DNA from 2 places in the Streptomyces sp. NPDC042364 genome. Region 2 is predicted to be linked to the other one. Evidence: riboswitches for the same ligand, from Rfam matches in the RefSeq annotation. Region 2 holds a riboswitch; the other holds the start of a gene.
What was found. Region 2 has a riboswitch for S-adenosylmethionine ahead of thrC (threonine synthase). Riboswitches for the same ligand answer to the same signal wherever they lie in the genome.

Region 1 (4,820 bases), on a different contig from region 2:
GAGGAGGGTGCACGCCGAGGTGGACGAGGCGCTCCAGGGCCGCACGCCGGTCTACGACGACCTGCCCTTGCTGCCGTACACCCGCCGAGTCATCACCGAGGCGCTGCGTCTGTATCCGCCCTCCTGGATGGCGATGCGGGTCACGGCGGAGGACGTCGAACTGGGCGGCCGAACCATCCCCGCCCGGACGATGATCCTCTACAGCGCCTACGCCCTGCACCACGATCCCGAGCTCTTCCCGGACCCGGAGCGCTTCGACCCCGGGCGCTGGGAGGACGATCGCGCCGCGCAGATGCCCCGAGGGGCGCTGCTGCCGTTCGGCGCGGGCAGCCACAAGTGCATCGGCGACGTCCTCGCGCTCACCGAGACCGCGCTGATCGTCGCAACCGTCGCGTCGCGGTGGCGGCTGCGTCCGGCGCCCGGGTCCCGGCTGCGCCTGGAAGCGAAGGCCACCCTGGAGGCGGGCCCGTTGCCCATGGTTCTGGAGCGGCGCTGACGTCCCGCGCCACCTCATCCGCCCGTACCGTCACCGGAGGACTCCGACAGGCATGAAAACCCGTTCCGGCGCGACCAGGCATGGCTGGCGGTTGGCCGAGGCACCGGGCCGGCTGCCGCTGGTGGGACACGCTCTCTCCATGGCCCGGCGCCCGCTGACCTTCCTGACCTCGCTGTGCGACCTGGGAGACCTGGTCGAACTACGCATCGGCGCCAGGCGCGCCTACCTGCCCTGCCATCCCGAACTGGTGCAGCAGGTGCTGCTGAACGCACGGCTCTACGACACCGGCGGGCCGGTGAAGGAGAAGGCCCGCCCCATCCTGGGGAACGGACTGATCACCTCCGACTGGGCCGACCACCGCAGACAGCGACGGATGGTGCAGCCGGCCTTCCACCCTCCTCGTATCGCCCTCTACGCCGAGGTCATGCAGGACGAGTGCGCGAGGCACACGGACGACTGGCGGGCCGGAGTGCCGATCGACGTCAGTGAGACGATGCAGGCCCTCACCGCCCGGGTGACGGCCCGGGCGCTCTTCTCGACCGAGATGGACGCGCACGCGGTGGCGGAAGTCCAGCGGAGCCTGCCCATCACGGTGCACGGCGCCTATCGCCGGGCCGTGGATCCCACGGGGCTGCTGGCCAGGCTGCCGCTGGCCGGCAACCGTGAGTTCGACGCGGCGCTGGTCCGACTGCACACCCTGATCGACCGCATCGTGAGCGAGTACCGGCGCTCTGAGGAGGACCGCGGCGACCTGCTGTCGGCCCTGCTGACCGCCCGGGACGACGACGGCGGCGGTGCCATGTCGGACCAGGAGGTCCACGACCAGGTCATGACCCTGCTGCTGGCGGGGGTGGAGACCACCGCGAGCGCGCTGGCCTGGGCCTGGCATCTGCTCGCGGCCCATCCCGCGGCCGAGGCGCGGTTGCACGCCGAGGTCGACGAGGTGCTGGGCGGCCGGGCACCGACGTACGCGGACGTGCCGATGCTCGTCCACACGCAGCGGATCCTCACCGAGACGCTGCGGCTGTATCCGCCGGCCTGGATGTTCACCCGGATGACCACCGACACCGCCGAGCTGGGCGGGCACCGGCTCCCGGCCGGGACGGACATTCTGATCAGCCCCTACGTCATCCACCGGATTCCCGGGCTCTTCGCGCACCCGGAGAGGTTCGACCCCGACCGGTGGCTGCCCGAGCGGGCCAAGGACGTCACACGCACCTCCTACCTGCCCTTCGGCGCGGGAAGCCGCAAGTGCATCGGCGACGTCTTCGGGATGACGGAAGCGACGCTCGCCCTTGCCGCCATCGCCTCGCGTTGGCGACTGCGTTCCGTGCCGGGGCACGTCGTGCGACCACGGGCCGAGATGAGCCTGACCCCCGGGCCGCTGCCGATGGTGCCGGAACCTCGCTGACTCCGGCGCCGTTCGGAGCGCGAGGTCACCGGGATCGGAGTCCGGCGCGAGGCTCGGGCGGCGCTCGGCGCTGCGGCGGCACTGCCGACACCCGCCGGGTCACACGCCGGATCGTCCCCCTGAGGCCGGTCACCGGTCGGCGGGCGCACAACGCCCGTCCTTCGTACGGTACGTCCACCGGGCCCCGTCGCGGACGAGTTCCTTGACGGCGGCCACGAACCGCTCCACGTGCTCGTCGGGCGTCCCCGCGCCGAAGCTGACGCGGATGGCGTTGAGGGACTTCTCGCCGGGTGCGGCCTCGGGGGCGCCGCACTCGCCCTGGGTCTGCGGATCGCTGCCGAGGAGGGTGCGCACCAGCGGGTGGGCGCAGAAGAGGCCGTCGCGTACGCCGATGCCGTACTCGGCGGAGAGGGCGGCGGCGAAGTGGGAGCTGTTCCAGCCCTCGACGACGAAGGAGAGGACACCGACGCGCGGGGCGTCGTCCCCGAAGAGGGAGAGGACCCGGACCTGGGGGACCTCGGCGAGCCCGGCGCGGACGGTGTCGATCAGGTACTGCTCGCGGGCGACGAGCGTGTCGAACCCGGCCTCGGTGAGGGCCTTGCAGGCGGAGGCGATGGCGTACGCGCCGATGACGTTCGGGGAGCCGGCCTCATGGCGCGCGGCGGTCTCGTGCCACTCGACGTCCACTCCCCCGTCCGTACGCCGGGTCACCTTGCGGGAGGCACCGCCGCCGGCGAGGTACGGGTCCGCCTCCCGCAGCCAGTCGGCGCGCCCGGCGAGGACACCGGAACCGAACGGCGCGTACAGCTTGTGCCCGGAGAAGGCGACCCAGTCGACGTCCAGGTCCTGTACGGACACGGGATGGTGGGGCGCGAGCTGCGCGGCGTCGAGCACGATCCGCGCGCCGTGCGCGTGCGCTGCGGCGGCCAGTTCACGTACCGGCCAGATCTCCCCGGTGACGTTGGAGGCACCGGTGACGCAGACCAGCGCAGGGCCGTGGGGGTCCCGGTCGGCGAGGGCCCGCTCCAGCGCGGCGACGGCCTCGGCGGGCGTCCTGGGCGCGTCCAGGTAGGTCACCCGAGCGTCCCGCCACGGCAGCAGCGAGGCGTGGTGCTCGGTCTCGAAGACGAAGACCCGGCAGCCGGCGGGCAGTGCGGCGGCGAGGAGGTTGAGCGAGTCGGTGGTCGACCGGGTGAAGACCAGCTGGTCGTCGTCCCGGCAGTCGAGGAACTCGGCGACGGTACGGCGGGCGTTCTCGAAGAGGTCGGTCGACAGCTGCGACAGGTAACCGGCGCCCCGGTGCACGCTGCCGTAGTAGGGCGCGTAAGCCGCCACGTCGTCCCAGACCCGCTGGAGCGCGGGGGCGCTGGCGGCGTAGTCGAGCGCGGCGTAGGTGACCTCGCCGCCGGTGACGAGCGGGACGGTGACATCCCGGCCGAGAACGGGCAGCGGGGTGCAAACGGACCGGTCGGCGGCAAAGGTGGAGACGGACATGGGGAACTCCCGTGAGAGGGCATGCCGAAGCAGGGCACGCTGAGGAAGGAAGAAGGGTGCGCGGAGGCGGGGCTCGGCGGCCCTATCGCATTCGCTTGCTCACGGAAGGCTCCCTCGAACGACCAGGACCCCTGGCCCCACACTTCTCAAAAGCGTGCGAGGGGTCCGCGCTTGTCGTAGACCTCGCTGCCTACGACCCGGTCTTCACCCGGGGCACCCCGCCACGGACGGAGGGTTGCCGGACAGCCGGCCGGGGCCTTGTGGCTGTCACTCATGACCTGATCAGGAACGTACGCGAAGTGATCGCCGCGCCGCAACTCATGTCCGGATAGCGGGATCGGGCGCCTGGTCACTCGGGGGTGCGGGTCCGTCCGCGGGTGCGGGTCCGTCGGCGGGCGCGGTCCGTCGGCGGGTGCGGGTGGTGTGTGGCTGGTCGCGCGGTTCCCCGCGCCCCTGAACAGCGACCGGGGCTGCGCCCCGTGCCTTTCAGGATGAAGGCCGGGCCGCAGGCCCACGCCGCCCCCCACGTGCCGCGACGGCTACCGATTCGTCGCCGCGATCCAGCCGTCGAGAACCCTCCGCGCCGCCCCCGAGTCGATCGACTCCGCGGCCCGCTCCATCCCGCCCCGCAGCTGCTCCGCCAGCGACCCCGTGCCCGGTTCCAGCGCCACCAGCGCCGCCGCCGAGTTCAGCAGCACCGCGTCCCGCACCGGCCCGGTCTCCCCCGCCAGCAGCCGTCGCGCGACATCCGCGTTGTAGGACGCGTCGGCACCCCGCAGCGCGGACACCGGCACCAGCTCCAGCCCCACGTCCCGCGGGTCGAACGCTTCCTCCGTCACCTTGCCGTCGCGCACGACCCAGACCCGCGAGGTCGCGGTGGTCGTCAGCTCGTCCAGCCCGTCGTCGCCGCGGAACACCAGCGACGAGTTGCCGCGCTCGGCGAAGACGCCCGCCATGATGGGCGCCATCCGCGGATCGGCCACACCGACCGCCTGGGCCCGCACCTTCGCCGGATTCGCCAGCGGCCCGAGCGCGTTGAACACCGTACGGATGCCCAACTGCCCGCGCGCGGCGGCCACATGACGCAGCGCCGGGTGGAACTTCACCGCGAAGCAGAAGGTGATGCCCGCCTCCTCGGCGACCTCCGCCACCCGCCGCGGCGTCAGCTCCAGATTGACGCCGAGCTTCTCCAGCACATCGGACGCGCCCGAGGCCGACGACGCGGCCCGGTTGCCGTGCTTGACGACCTTGGCGCCCGTACCGGCGACGACGATCGACGACATCGTGGAGATGTTGACCGTCTTGGCACCGTCGCCGCCCGTACCGACGATGTCGACGGTGCGCCCCGACACCTCGATGACATGGGCGTGCTCGTACAGCGCCCGCACCAGCCCGGTGATCTCCTCGACGGTCTCGCCC
Region 2 (4,820 bases):
CGGCGCCCAGTACGGCCTCGCAGCAGTCGGAGAACGCGTCCGCCCACCGCCGGGTGAGGAACGCGGCCCGGTCGGCGCCGAGGATGCCGCGCAGCACCTCCGCCGCGATGTCGTCGGGCAGCAGCCGGAAGTAGTCCACGGGCGCCCACGGTGTGTGCGAGAAATGGCCGATCCGCAGGTCGGGGCGCAGCTCGCGCAGCATCCTCGGCACGAGCGTCAGGTGGTAGTCCTGCACGAGCACGGCCGCGCCGTCCGCCGCCTCCTGCGCCAGTGCCTCGGCGAAGGAGCGGTTGTACGACTCGTACGCGGCCCACTGGGACCGGAACTCCGCGTCGAAGACGGGCTCCAGCGGGGTTTGGTAGAGCATGTGGTGGACGAACCACAGCGTGGAGTTGGCGACGCCGTTGTACGCGGCGTGGTGGACGTCGGCCGGGATGTCCAGCATGCGTACGCCGGGCTCGCCCACCCCGCGGCGGACGGCCTCGCGGTCGCCGTCGCCGAGCGCGGAGCAGACCCACAGGGCACCGGCGTCGGGGCCGATCGCCGACAGGCCGGACACGAGTCCGCCACCGCCGCGCTTCGCGGTGAGACCTCCGGAGTCGTCCTGGGTGTACGAGACGGGGCCGCGGTTGGAGGCGACCAGCACCTGGGCTGCAGCGTGCGTTGATGCCATACGGCTCAACCTAGCCCGCGGTCGAACCGCTCAAACGTGCGGTTCGGCCGTATACAGGAGCGCCCAGGGGGTGGGGGGTGACCTGTGTGTCGGCGGGTGCGGGTGCGTGGGGGCCGTTCGCGCAGTTCCCCGCGCCCCTGGAAAAGCAGGGGCCTGCGGCCCCGTGCCTTTCCGATGAAGGGCGGGCCGAAGGCCCGTTCCCTTCAGGGGCGCGGGGAACTGCGCGACCAGCCACGCACCCGCCCGCACCCGGCAGCGAACCCGCACCCCCGCCCTCTACGCCGCCTTCCGTTCCACATACTCCGCGATCTCCGCCATCGGCGGCCTCTCCTCCAGGTCCACCGAGTACGTGCGTGGCTCGAAGCCCTCCGCGCCGCGTTCGAACTGGGTCAGGACGGGACGGATCAGATGGCCGCGGGCCAGGCGGAGCTGGGCCGTGCGGTAGATCGCCGCGGACATGCGGCCCAGGGCCTGCCCGTCCTGGTGGCGGTGTTTGCGGACCCCGACGTCGACCTGGGCCAGGGCGTCGAGCCCGACGAGGTGGAGCGCGTCGACGAGCATGCCCAGCTCGATGCCGTAGCCGACGGGGAACGGAAGCCGTTCCAGAAGGGAGCGGCGGGCCGCGTACTCGCCGCCCAGCGGCTGCACGAAGCCCGCCAGCTGCGGCCAGTGCATGTTGAGCAGGGGGCGGGCCATGAGTTCCGTCACACGGCCGCCCTGGCCGGCCGCCGCGCCGAGCGGGCGGTCGTACATCGCTTTGACCAGGTCGACACCGGGGTCGGTGAGCAGCGGCCCGACGATCCCGGAGACGAAGTCGGACGAGAACTCCTTGAGGTCCGCGTCGACGAAGCAGACGATGTCGCCGGTCGTGACCAGCAGCGACCGCCACAGCACCTCGCCCTTGCCGGGCACGGCCGGCAGGCGCGGGAGTATGTCGTCACGGTGGACCACCCGCGCCCCGGCCGCCGCCGCGACCTCGGAGGTGCGGTCGGTCGATCCGGAGTCGACGACGACGACCTCGTCGACGAGCGGGACCTGTTCCACGAGGTCATGGCGGATGACGGCGACGATGTCGCCGACCGTCTCCTCCTCGTTCAGCGCGGGCAGGACCACACTGACGGTCTGGCCCGAGGCCCGTTTCGCGGCAAGGATCCCGTGGAGCGGGCGATCGGTCACGGACCAGGAGCGGGTGCTCAGCCAGCGCTCGACTTCCTTCAGCACAGTGCGCGGCTCCTCTGCGTTCATCTCGCGGTTCGGACGGCTCTCTCAACTGTCCTGGCCTTCGGTTACAGTCTTGAACAACGCTGATGACCATCGCATGTCGGTGCTCGTGTGCGTATACAACCAAATACCGCTCATCCAGAGGGGCAGAGGGATACGGCCCGATGAAGCCCCGGCAACCCTCCAGCTGTCTTGTCACGTCGCCGTGGCGAGGTCCGGCTAGGGAAGGTGCCAAATCCGTCTCACGGCGAGATGCGTCGTGAGGAAGATGAGGAGAAAGGGCCTCGCCTCACATGGCTGCGCAGACAGTTGCAACCGAATCCACGACCACCGACGGTGCCGCCAAGAGCGTCGACCTCGGCCCCGCCGCCGCCCTGAGCTGTCGCGAGTGCGGTCACCGCGTCCCCCTCGGACCGGTCTTCGCCTGCGAGGAGTGTTTCGGCCCCCTGGAGATCGCGTACGACTACTCCGCGTACGACACGGAGGAGCTGCGCAAGCGGATCGAGGCCGGTCCCGCGAACATCTGGCGGTACGCGCCCCTGCTGCCCGTCCCCGCCGACGTGGCCGGCAAGCCGAACCTGAACCCCGGCTGGACCCACCTCGTCAAGGCCGACAACCTCGCCCGTGAGCTGGGCGTCACTGGCGGGCTCTACATCAAGGACGACTCCGGCAACCCGACGCACTCCTTCAAGGACCGCGTCGTCGCCCAGGCCCTGGAGGCCGCGCGCGCCTTCGGTTTCACCACCCTGTCCTGCTCCTCCACCGGCAACCTCGCCGGCGCCGTGGGGGCCGCCGCCGCCCGTGCCGGCTTCCGCTCCTGCGTGTTCATCCCGCACGACCTGGAACAGGGCAAGGTCGTCATGGCCGCCGTCTACGGCGGTGAGCTGGTCGGCATCGAGGGCAACTACGACGACGTGAACCGCTTCTGCTCCGAGCTGATCGGCGACCCGGCCGGCGAGGGCTGGGGCTTCGTGAACGTCAACCTCCGGCCGTACTACGCCGAGGGCTCCAAGACCCTCGCGTACGAGATCTGCGAGCAGCTCGGCTGGAAGCTGCCGGACCAGCTGGTCGTGCCGATCGCCTCCGGCTCGCAGCTCACGAAGATCGACAAGGGCCTCCAGGAGCTGATCAAGCTCGGTCTCGTCGAGGACAGGCCGTACAAGATCTTCGGTGCGCAGGCCGAGGGCTGCTCGCCGGTGTCCGTCGCGTACAAGACCGGCCATGACGTCGTCCGGCCGCAGAAGCCGGACACGATCGCCAAGTCGCTGGCGATCGGCAACCCCGCGGACGGTCCGTACGTCCTGGACATCGCCCGGCGGACCGGCGGTGCCGTGGAGGACGTGACCGACGAGCAGATCGTCGACGCGATCAAGCTGCTCGCGCGGACCGAGGGGATCTTCGCGGAGACCGCGGGCGGCGTGACCGTCGGCGTCACGAGGAAGCTGATCGAGAACGGGCTGCTGGACCCCGCGCTCACGACGGTCGTCCTCAACACGGGCGACGGTCTGAAGACGCTGGACGCGGTGGCCGGGACGGGGCTCACGGCCACCATTCGGCCCAACCTCGACTCGTTCCGTGAAGCCGGGCTCGTGTAAGGCCTGTCAGTCGTTCGTCCGCGGGCCTGCGGGGGCCGGTCGCGCCCACGCCGGCGGCGGCCGCAGATCCCCCACAGCCCCGCGCCCCCAGCTCTCCCGCACATACCCGGAGGTCACAAGTCATGAGCGTCAGCGTCCGCATCCCCACCATCCTTCGCACCTACACCGGCGGCCAGGCCGAGGTGCAGGCCGAAGGCGCCACCCTCGCCGAGGTCATCGCGGACCTGGAGAAGAACCACACCGGGATCGCCGCGCGCGTCCTCGACGACCAGGGGAAGCTGCGGCGGTTCGTGAACGTGTACGTGAACGACGACGACGTGCGGTTCGAGCAGGGCCTGGAGACGGCCACGCCGGACGGAGCGGGCGTGTCGATCATCCCCGCCGTCGCCGGCGGCTGATCCCCGTTCCGTACCCGCCGGTAGTAACCGTCGGTAACGTTGATTACGGATTGTTCATCGAATTGCCTCCTCCGCGAGAGAAGCGGAGGGGGCAATTCTCTATGGTTGAGCACGGTACAGTTGGGGAACCCGGTCCGATCGCCGTTCTGATTTCATGCCGGACGCATATCCAATCGCGCCGCACGCCCTATATGAAGTAGCCAAAGTCTGTAGGGCTTTTGCGCGTTTTGTGGCCTTTATGGGGCCCGACTTGCCCTGAAGTCAGCGGAATTGTTCGTACATTCCCGACCGGGCGTGTCCAGATTTTCTCGTCCGATTGACCTGTTGCAGACGGCAGTTGGGCAGATACATTCAGCCGCGGTCGACGCGTTCCGGCGCACACCCCCAACCGTTGGGGGGTGAGGTCTGACCCGGATCCGCGAAGTGTGGATCTGTGCAAGGGCCAGTAATAGGGGAGTTAGGCATGGCTCAGGGCACCGTCAAGTGGTTCAACGCGGAGAAGGGGTACGGCTTCATCGCGGTCGACGGTGGTGCGGATGTATTCGTCCACTACAGCGCGATCCAGATGGACGGTTACCGCACCCTGGAAGAGGGCCAGCGGGTCGAGTTCGAGATCTCGCAGGGTCAGAAGGGCCCGCAGGCGGACATGGTCCGTCTCGCAGGCTGAAGCAACGCGCCGGTTAGCAGCGACGTTCTTCGTTCTTCTCGGAGGGTCCGCGCCCCGTACTCGGGGTGCGGACCCTTCCGCGTGTCCGGATCGCCCGTCGAGCCGCCGGCCGGGTCGCCCGCCGGCGGTCGCACGGGCGGGGCGCCGACCCGGCGCGTAGGGGCGCGTTCACCTGCGGATCATCCGGAGGCGCTTGCACTCGACCATGCCGAGTGCTAATCATTGGCGTTAGCACTCTGAAGGTGAGAGTGACAACGAAGGACCGG

Region 1: it holds a riboswitch for S-adenosylmethionine, as region 2 does, so the genes downstream of both, AC067N_RS01155 (aminotransferase class V-fold PLP-dependent enzyme) here and thrC (threonine synthase) in region 2, are expected to answer to the same signal.

Annotation. Positions count from the first base shown of each region.
Region 1 is NZ_JBWKAJ010000001.1:278,069-282,888, reverse strand. Features, by position in the region: gene AC067N_RS01165 (cytochrome P450) at 1-496, shown strand, start outside; gene AC067N_RS01160 (cytochrome P450) at 549-1,907, shown strand; gene AC067N_RS01155 (aminotransferase class V-fold PLP-dependent enzyme) at 2,037-3,401, opposite strand; SAM riboswitch class IV at 3,564-3,680, opposite strand; gene trpD (anthranilate phosphoribosyltransferase) at 3,941-4,820, opposite strand, start outside.
Region 2 is NZ_JBWKAJ010000005.1:336,871-341,690, reverse strand. Features, by position in the region: gene AC067N_RS13330 (alpha,alpha-trehalose-phosphate synthase (UDP-forming)) at 1-673, opposite strand, end outside; gene AC067N_RS13325 (glucosyl-3-phosphoglycerate synthase) at 950-1,894, opposite strand; SAM riboswitch class I at 2,026-2,169, shown strand; gene thrC (threonine synthase) at 2,188-3,489, shown strand; gene AC067N_RS13315 (MoaD/ThiS family protein) at 3,612-3,887, shown strand; gene AC067N_RS13310 (cold-shock protein) at 4,351-4,554, shown strand.